DNA from 2 places in the Bacillus sp. JZ109 genome. Region 1 is predicted to be linked to the other one. Evidence: riboswitches for the same ligand, from Rfam matches in the RefSeq annotation. Region 1 holds a riboswitch; the other holds the start of a gene.
The links. Region 1 has a riboswitch for thiamine pyrophosphate ahead of thiU (HMP/thiamine ABC transporter substrate-binding protein ThiU). Riboswitches for the same ligand answer to the same signal wherever they lie in the genome.
Positions count from the first base shown of each region.

Region 2: it holds a riboswitch for thiamine pyrophosphate, as region 1 does, so the genes downstream of both, tenA (thiaminase II) here and thiU (HMP/thiamine ABC transporter substrate-binding protein ThiU) in region 1, are expected to answer to the same signal.

Region 1 covers NZ_CP096388.1:2,687,159-2,692,092, forward strand. The annotation lists gene ykoH (two-component system sensor histidine kinase YkoH) at 1-693, opposite strand, end outside; gene ykoG (two-component system response regulator YkoG) at 697-1,383, opposite strand; TPP riboswitch at 1,485-1,597, shown strand; gene thiU (HMP/thiamine ABC transporter substrate-binding protein ThiU) at 1,694-2,296, shown strand; gene M1D94_RS14120 (ECF transporter S component) at 2,298-2,897, shown strand; gene M1D94_RS14125 (ABC transporter ATP-binding protein) at 2,884-4,527, shown strand; gene thiX (HMP/thiamine ABC transporter permease ThiX) at 4,502-4,934, shown strand, end outside.
Region 2 covers NZ_CP096388.1:2,836,477-2,841,410, forward strand. The annotation lists gene thiG (thiazole synthase) at 1-581, opposite strand, end outside; gene thiS (sulfur carrier protein ThiS) at 578-778, opposite strand; gene thiO (glycine oxidase ThiO) at 778-1,887, opposite strand; gene tenI (thiazole tautomerase TenI) at 1,871-2,488, opposite strand; gene tenA (thiaminase II) at 2,463-3,173, opposite strand; TPP riboswitch at 3,252-3,360, opposite strand; gene M1D94_RS15000 (monovalent cation:proton antiporter family protein) at 3,422-4,934, opposite strand, start outside.

The DNA.
Region 1 (4,934 bases):
TTTATCATAGTGCTCCTTCAGCATCATTGCCATTTCATTAAATGTCAGCCCCATTTGATACAATTCATCGTTGGACTGTCCTTCTAAAGAAATCGTTTTAAATTCTTTGTCTCGCTGTATGTCTTTCATTGTGATCATTAATCGTCTGATCGGATTGATGATTCGGCGGGCTAGCAAGCTGCCTGCAAAAAAAGAAGCAATGCAGACAGCAGCACTTGCAGCGATTAAGATGATTTTCAGCAGAAACAGACTCTCTTCTGTGTTCTCCAATCTTTCAACCAGCTGAAGAGACACGACTTGTCCATCGGTCCAAATCACCGGAACAGCAGCCTCGGCAAACAGCTTGCCGTCATGTTTCCTCACATCTGCCGTTTCGCCGCTATGAAAAGAGAGAGGAAAATCTTTATAGGCTTTTTCTTTTGTGATCGTCATAACGGCTTTTTGATCACCATTCACTACACGCACCATGCCATTTGCCGGAAGATAGGCCTGCAGCATATCCTGCAAAGCCACTCCTTCTGTTTCAGCGGCACGCAGCGCTTCGGCAATGTTATCCGTCTCATCAGCAAGCCGGGCCGCATCCTTTGATGTCAGCGCAGACGAAAAAATGAGATAGACTGCGGTATGAACCAAAATTAATAAAATCAACAGTGATATCGAAGTGTATAGATGAATCTTGGTCTTCAGCTTCATCGTTTACCCCTTAATGGCATAGCCGACCCCGCGAATCGTATGGATCAGCTGTTTTTCGTAAGGATAGTCCAGTTTTTTTCTGATGTATCTTATGTAGACGTCCACGACATTTGTATCACCGATATAATCAAATCCCCATACTGAGCTTAGAATTTGCTCCCGTGTCAGCACTTGCTGCGGATGCTTTAGCATATAGACGAGCAGATCAAATTCCCGCGGCGTTAATTCCACCTCTTTGTCTCCGCGTCTCACTTCACGGGTTTTTTCGTTCACCCGCAAATCGTCATATGTAAGAAAGGTGCCGATATCTTCAGTTTTTGTTCCATTTTGTCGCAGCGCCGCCCTGATTCTCGCAAGCAATTCCTCGATTTCAAACGGCTTGGTGACATAGTCATTTGCACCGATGTCCAGACCTGTTACCTTATCAGGAATACTGTCTCGCGCCGTTAATAATATGACCGGTGTCTGCGAATCCGTTTTTCTCAAGCGGCGCAGCACTTCCAGTCCGCTAAGCCCCGGAAGCATAACATCAAGAAGCACCAAGGAATACCCGCCTTCCGCTGCCGCATCAAGACCTTCTGTGCCATTGTGTTTGATGGTGACGCTGTATCCTTCATATTCCAATTCAAGCTGAAGAACCCTGGCGATTTTTTCTTCATCTTCCACAATTAATATGTTTCCTTTTTCCAAATTTGATCATCCTCTCCTGTCCCTATATGAAAAAAATGATTTCGTTGTTTACAAAATGATTCTTATCATCTATTATGATGTCAAAATAAAAAATTGTATACGGAAAGCACTAGGGGTGCTGTTTTGGCTGAGATAAAGCGCGAAAGAAACGCGCTTTGATCCCTTATGACCCGATCTGGATAATACCAGCGTGGGGAAGTGCAGGTTGACCGAATGGTGTATTTTTTTGTGCGCTTAATCGATCTATGACTGCATATTCCCTTAGGATATGCAGTTTTTTATTTTACCAAAAAAACAGGAGGTCGGAGAAATGGAGCATATTTGCGGTACAAGCAAAATCGCCGGTTTTCGCTTCTCTTTATATCCGATGACGGATGATTTTATCAGTGTGATCAAGTCTGCGCTGAAAAAAACAGATACATCCAAGGTTTGGACGAAAACCGACCATATCAGCACGGTGTTACGCGGATCGATTGATCATGTATTCGATGCTGCAAAAGCCATTTACCTTCATGCAGCAAACAGCGAAAAACACATCGTCATGAACGGCACGTTTTCCATTGGATGCCCGGGTGACACACAGGGGGATACATATCTTTCCAAAGGCGATAAGCGTGTCAATGAAGATGCTGTCCGAGGCTTGAAGGCGGAAGCGCCGTGCCAATTTGCCCTTTATCCAATGAACGAGCCGGATTATATGGGATTGATTATGAAGGCTGTCGACATTGCAAAAGCCCAAGGCACTTTCGTACAGGGTGTCCATTACGCGAGCGAGCTTGACGGGGATGCGCATGACGTATTCAGCACATTGGAATCCGTTTTCCGCATGGCCGAGCAGCAAACAAACCATATCACCATGACTGTGAATCTTTCGGCTAACAGTCCATCAAGAAAAAACAGAAAGCAGGGATAAAATGAAAAGCTGGAAAGTTAAAGAAATTGTCATCATGTCCGTTATCAGTATCGTATTTGCCGTTGTTTATTTATTATTTACACATTTCGGAAACGTGCTTGCAGGTATGTTTGGGCCAATCGCCTATGAACCGATTTACGGCATTTGGTTTATCGTTTCTGTGATCGCCGCGTACATGATTCGAAAACCGGGTGCGGCGCTCGTTTCTGAAATCATTGCCGCTCTCGTTGAGTGCCTGCTGGGAAATCCGTCTGGCCCGATGGTCATCGTCATTGGCATTGTTCAAGGACTCGGGGCTGAGGCTGTATTTCTTGCAACACGCTGGAAAGCATACTCTCTCCCTGTCCTTATGCTGGCCGGTATGGGATCTTCAGTAGCCAGCTTTATCTATGATCTCTTTGTTTCTGGCTATGCAGCCTATTCACCAGGTTATCTGCTCATTATGCTTGTGATCCGCCTCATTTCCGGCGCGCTTTTGGCGGGGCTTCTCGGAAAAGCTGTCAGCGACTCTCTCGCTTATACAGGTGTGTTAAACGGAATGGCACTCGGAAAGGAACTGAAAAAGAAACGGAAGCGGGCGTCAGAACATGCAAGCCTTTGATGAGCTTCTGACGGTTGAGCAGCTCAGCTTCTCTTATGAAGAAGACGAGAAACCGGTTTTTCAAGACATTTCGTTTGAGCTTCAAAAAGGAGAATGTGTTTTATTATTAGGACCGAGCGGATGCGGCAAAAGCTCGCTCGCCCTTTGTTTAAACGGTCTATATCCGGAGGCTTGCGACGGCATTCAGTCCGGACATGTATTTCTATTTCAAAAGCCGGTCACAGATGCTGAAACCTCCGAAACGATTGCTCAGCATGCCGGGGTCGTTTTTCAGGATCCTGATCAGCAGTTCTGCATGCTGACGGTGGAGGACGAAATAGCGTTCGGGCTGGAAAATCTGCAAATTCCAAAAGAAGAAATGACAGAGAAAATCAACGCCGTATTAGAAAAATTACGCATTATCCATTTAAAAGAAAAAATGATCTCAACCCTTTCAGGAGGACAAAAGCAGAAAGTGGCTCTCGCCTGTATTTTGGCGATGGAGCCTGAGCTTATTATTTTAGATGAGCCGACCTCTCTTTTAGACCCTTTCTCAGCGCGGGAGTTCGTTCATCTGATGAAGGATCTTCAGCGGGAAAAAGGTTTCAGCCTCCTCGTCATTGAGCACCAGCTTGATGAATGGGCGCCTTGGATTGAGAGAACGATCGTGCTCGACAAATCAGGCAAAAAGGCGCTGGATGGCCTGACAAAAAATCTATTTCAGCATGAAGCGGAGACACTAAAGAAATTGGGCATCGCCATTCCAAAGGTCTGTCATCTGCAGGAAAAGCTGAGTATGCCGTTTACTTTATCAAAAGAGATGCTGTTCAAAGAGCCTATTCCTGCCGGGCATGCAAAAAAGAAGGAAGCTTCTTCTGGGGAGAGTGTGCTTGAAGTCAGCAGCCTTTCGTTCGCGAGAGGACAGCAGGCGATTTTCAAAGACATCAGCTTTTCGTTGCGTGAAGGCTCTTTAACGGCGCTTGTCGGTCCGAACGGAACTGGAAAATCGACGCTCCTATCAGTTCTGGCTCGTCTCATGAAACCGCAAAGCGGCAAAATCCTTCTCTATGATCAGCCGCTGCAGAAATATAAAGAAAAAGAATTGCGTAAACGGATGGGATTTGTTTTTCAAAACCCCGAGCATCAATTCGTCACCGATACGGTGTATGACGAGCTTCTGTTCGGCCAGAAAGCAAATGCTGAAACTGAGAAAAAAGCGCAACATCTGCTGCAGCGTTTTGGTCTTGCGCATTTGGCTGATCATCATCCGTTTGCGATCAGCCAAGGGCAAAAACGGCGACTGAGCGTTGCTACTATGCTCATGCATGACGTAAAGGTTTTATTATTAGACGAACCAACCTTTGGCCAGGACGCCCGCACAGCGGCTGAATGCATGGAAATGATTCAACGTATCAAGGCAGAGGGAACTGCTGTCCTTATGATTACACACGATATGGAGCTAGTCTCTTCGTATGCTGACAGCGTGCTTGTGCTTCACGATACAGGCCTGGCCTTTGACGGATCTCCAGCGCAGTTGTTTTCTCAAGAAACAGGGCTTGTTCAAAAAGCAAAGCTCACCCTTCCCCTTCTATATGAATGGATGGCATTTCAAGAGGAGGTGCGTGATGAAGCAGCCGTTACATCTCATTAATCCGACTGTGAAAGCGGCGGCGGTTTTTTGTTGTGTCGTCATGCTGTCGTTTATTTACAACCCTTACACTCCGGCATGTTTTTATATCATCATCGTTGCGGGCGTTTTACTGGCGGCCGGAATCCCATTGAAAAAATGGTTGTTGTTTACGGTTCCGTTTTTGATTTTAGCATTCGGGTGCGTGTGGACAGCCGCAGTTTTTGGAAAGGTGCCGACAACACCGGATAATTTTTTGTTTCAAGCAGGCCCTATCTCCATTAACAGCGATAATTTGTCTGTCGGCATCTCTCTCGGGTTTCGTATTTTATGCTTTTCCGCCTTATCGATGATGTTTGTTTTTACAACCGATCCGATTTTATTTATGCTGAGCCTTGTCCAGCAGTGCAGGCTCTCACCAAAGCTCGCGT
Region 2 (4,934 bases), 150 kb from region 1:
GCCGCATCTTTAGGCGAGCCGATTCCAGCATCCACGATGACCGGCACTTTCGCCTGTTCAATAATAAACGACAGATTCAAAGGATTTAAGATTCCTTGTCCTGATCCAATCGGAGATGCACCCGGCATGATGGCATGAACGCCGAGCTCTTCCAGCTTTCTCGCCAGCACAACGTCATCCGACGTGTACGGGAGCACAATAAAGCCTTCTTCAAGAAGCTGTTCAGACGCTTTTAATGTCTCAACAGGGTCAGGCAGCAAGGAACGGCTGCATCCGATGACTTCAACTTTAATCATGTCACAAAGGCCTGACGCTTTCGCCAGCCTTGCAATCCGAACCGCTTCTTCAGCAGTGCTGGCGCCCGCTGTATTCGGCAAAAGCGTATATTTGGATAAATCAAGCTGTTCCAGAAAATTCGGCTGAGATGCTTCAAAGATGTTCATTCTCCGCACAGCAAATGTTAAAATATCAGACTCGGAAACAGCTACTGCTTCCTTTTGAATGTCAAACGATGGGTATTTCCCCGTGCCCAGCAGCAATCTTGATTGAAATGATTTTCCGCCAATTGTTAACATGCTCATCCGCCTCCTACAAAATGGACAATTTCAATGACATCACGATCACAAAGCTCAACCTCGTGATAGCGTTCTTTCCCGATTATTTCTTTATTTCTTTCCACGATAACAATTTTATTTTCAAGCTGATAAGACGCCAGCAGGTCTTGAATTGTACCTGTGTCTTTTTCCCACTTCACGTCTTTACCGTTCAGCTGTAGGATCATATCTGAATCGCCTCCTTGCGATCAATTCGGAATGCGTGCAGCCAGTCTTGGTTGACCTCTTTATTCATGATGAGGTCACTGATCAAAGCGCCCGTTGCGGGAGCAAGCAGGATCCCATTTCTGAAATGGCCCGCCGCAAATAAAATACGGCTGTCCTCAGGATGTCTGCCGATGTACGGTTTTCCATCCTTTGTTCCCGGCCGGAGTCCCGCCCAAAAACGATCCACCTTCATATTCTGTATAGCCGGCAGCATCGTTTTTGCTTTTTTCATAACCGATTCCAATCCGCCAAGATCCGGTGTTTCACTCCAGTCTCCCGGCTTCATTGTCGCGCCGACAACCAGTTTGCCGCTTTTTCTCGGTACGATATAGCAGTGATCATGGTAAAGCGTTTTTGTCAGCGGGATATCATCATTCCAAACGGACAGGCACTCCCCTTTTACAGGGAGAAAAGCATTGTTCAGTCCGAGCTGTTTAAAAAACATCCCGCTCCACACTCCGCTGGCAACGACAACATGATTAGCCCATACGTCTCCGCTAGGGGTCTTGATGAACAGGGCTTCACCGTCACGTTCGGCATGCAGGACGGGCGTATGCTCAAAAATCTCCGCCCCAAGCATTTTTGCTGCTTTCACATATGCCTTGCAAACAAAATAAGGCTCCACATGCACATCATCCTGAATAAAAGATGCACCAAAGATGTCACCAGACGCATACGGCTCTTTTTCTAACACCTCTTCTTTTGAATACCAGCTGACAGAGTCCAAATCGTCCATCTGTCTCAGCTGCAGCACATCTTCTTCAGAAAATGCAAGCTTAAACATACCGCCGTTATGCTGCCTGATATCCACACCGGATAATGCATAAAGCTCTTCTCCAAGACCTTTGTACAGACGCTGACTGTGCATGGCGAAATCAAAAAACGCGTCACGTTCCTCGCATTCGGCATGGGCGCCCAGCATTCCGGCAGCGGCACTTGTCGTTCTGCCGCCCATTGTTCCGCTTTCAAACAATGCGGTGCTTTTGTTTTCCTTTGCCAAATGATAAGCAATCGCGGAACCAATAATTCCGCCTCCAATCACCACTGCTTCATAATGCCTTTTCATAGCGCATCTCCTTTAGCTTGCGGGAATATCGTCTGGCTGCTTCCAAGGGCTCAGCGGAAGAGAAAATTCCTGACATAACAGCAATGCCGTCTGCCCCTGCTTGTTTTACGTCTCTTAACCTGTCCGGCGTCATCCCCCCGATGGCTATAACCGGGATGGAAATCCGCTGTTTGATATCTGACAGCAAAGATACTCCTCTGCCTTCAAGACCCTTTTTGCAATCCGTTTCAAACACATGGCCGAACAGCACGTAGTCCGCGTCTTCCTTTTCTGCTTGAACCGCTTCCTCCAGTGAATGCACCGACCTCCCGATATGAAGGTGTGGAAATCTGACCCTGACCTGCTTCGGTGAAAAGCTGCCGCTTGGCAGCTGCACGCGGTGAATAGTAGAGAAAAGCGCAATATCCACGCGCCCGTTCATCACCAGTTTTCGTTTATCTATACCGCCTTCAAAAATAAGCTCGAGCAGTTTCAAAATATCTGCCGCCGATTTTGAGCGTTCCCGAATATGAATAAAATCAACTTCATTCTGAATCGAAATGATGGTTCTCGCTAGCTCTTCTACCGGCTTGCTGTCATCCGTTATGGCGTGAAGCTCCACATTCCTCCACCTCTTTTATGGCGCTGTCAGACCAGCCTTCTTTTCGATAGGCCATTCCCCAAAATTGATATTCATAGTAGCTGGAGATGACAAAATTCTCTTTCATCTTGGCACGCACTTCCTCCGTGCTGTTTTCCGCCAGCTCATCAAAGCGGTTGATTTGCTCCTCAACCTGTTGTCTAAACCAGTCACCGCCGTACGTCCCAATCCACTTTTGATAAATCGGATGCCCAGGATCGCAATGCAGCAATTTCTCACCAACCTCGTAATAGAGCCAATAGCATGGCAGCAAGGCCGCTAAGATTTCTGCGAAATTCCCGCTCAAAACCGAACGGTACATATGGGATGTATAAGAATACGCAGTAGGAGACGGCTTAAACGCCTTACGCTCTTCCTCGCTGATTTCCAACAGCTCGGCAAACTCCCGATGAAGCGCCATTTCCGCCTCATATGTACCTTGGGCATGGCTTGCCATCCGCCCCGTTGTATAAAGATCCTTCGCATAAGCGGCGCCAAATGACTGCACCTTTGCAAAATGCGTTAAATAATAGGAATCCTGAAGTACGTAGTATTTAAAACGGTCAATCGGAAGCGTTCCGTCACCGATTCCTTGAACGAACGGATGGACAAAGCTCCCCTCCCACCATTCTGCGGCTGCACTGCGGCATTCTTCTGAAAACTTCACAAATCATTCCCCCTCTGAAAATAAAAAAACCACTTTCCCGCAAGGAAAAGTGGTTTGGAATTGGCATAGTAAAATAACACAAATACCGCTCCACTTCCCTACGCAGGTCTGAACCTGTTCAAGTTATGAGGGTCTAAAAGTCACACTTTTATCTCAGCCCTTATGAAGGACACCCCTAGTGGTTAAACGAATACATATTGAATTGTTCTGCACCTCTATATTAACACGAATCCTTATTTGGTCAAGATTTATCCTTCCAATGTTTTCTTAAGATCCGTTACGTACCCCCGAGATCCGGTGACAATTAAACGGTCTCCAAGTTTCAGCCTTGTATCCCCATGAGGAACGATGCTGTCCACACCTCTGAAGATCCTGACAAAGATGACGTCACCTGTTAAAGGGAATTCCCGTAAAATGACACCATCATATTTACTGTTCTCCATATTAATTTGATACAGCGAAGACTCTTGGTTCGTGAGCAGCTTCATGACGCCAGGCGCTTCAATCAGTGCGCGAAGCAGCGTTTTTGTCGACAGCAGAATAGAAAAGATGCTGATTCCCTGCTCCTTCAGGGCTGCTTCATGCTCCGGTGATCCTACGCTTGCAATGACTCTTTCTGTGCCTTTTTCTTTTGCAAGTAATGCAATGTCTGCATTCATATCTTCATTTCCTGTCGCCACAACGAGGATATCCGTTTCAAAAATGCCGAGTGATTCAAGCGTCTCGTGTTCATAGTCAGAAATTGTTTCAACAGCAAACACTGATTCTGACAGCTTTTCCTCCGCATTCTCTTGGTAGACGTGTACAACACGCACGTCATACTCTTCCTCTGGCAATTCAAGTGTAACAGGCAAAGTCATTTGATTGGCGCCAATGAACGTAATCGTCTTTTTCTCCTCCGGCTGCTCTTCCCGTTTGTATAATTTTTTAAAACAGATCGGCGTAAAAATACTTGCAATGACGGCTACTAAAATTAGCGCTCCTGACATATTTGCACTGATCACGTGAAGCTGCTGGCCGATTGTTGCAGCGGCAATCACGAGCGAAAGCGTTGATGTCAGCAGGAAACCAGACGCGAAAATGGTTCGGTTATCATACCACTTCTTTAAGTACATGACAGGAATGATTTTGCTGACTAACAGCGCCAGCAGCAGGAGCGGAATCATGATTAAAATTGTTTTATCCTGAAAAAGAGTCCAAATATCAAGCTTCACACCGACCATCACAAAGAAAATCGGTATTAAGAACCCATAACCAAATGAGTCCAGCTGCTGAACAAGTTCTTTGTTTGGCGAAAGCAGGGAAACGAGAACCCCCGCTAAGAAAGCGCCGAGAATATTTTCCGCCCCAAGTGATTCAGACAGGGCAACGAGTACAATAATTAACGTAAAAATGGCACGCGTCCCGATCTGGATCGTCCCTTTTGACATGGATTGAACAAAAGAGCGATGTTTGAAGACCCGGCCGAAAAAGTAAAGCACCACTCCGGCCGCAAACAGAATCATCAGGAGCCACATGTTTCCGCTGTCCTCTCCGTATAAAGAAGAAAAAACAGCAAGAAGAATCATCGTGGCCAAATCAGCAATAACAGCAACAAGCAAAATAATCTGCCCGATATTCGAATTCATGATCCGTTCTTCTTTTAATGTTGGAACGACAACGCCTAATGAAATCGTTGAAATAATCAGGGTCATCAAAAATGCATTTTGGATAAATCCGGCCAAGACGAACCCATAGGACAAGAGCAATGATAAAATAAAA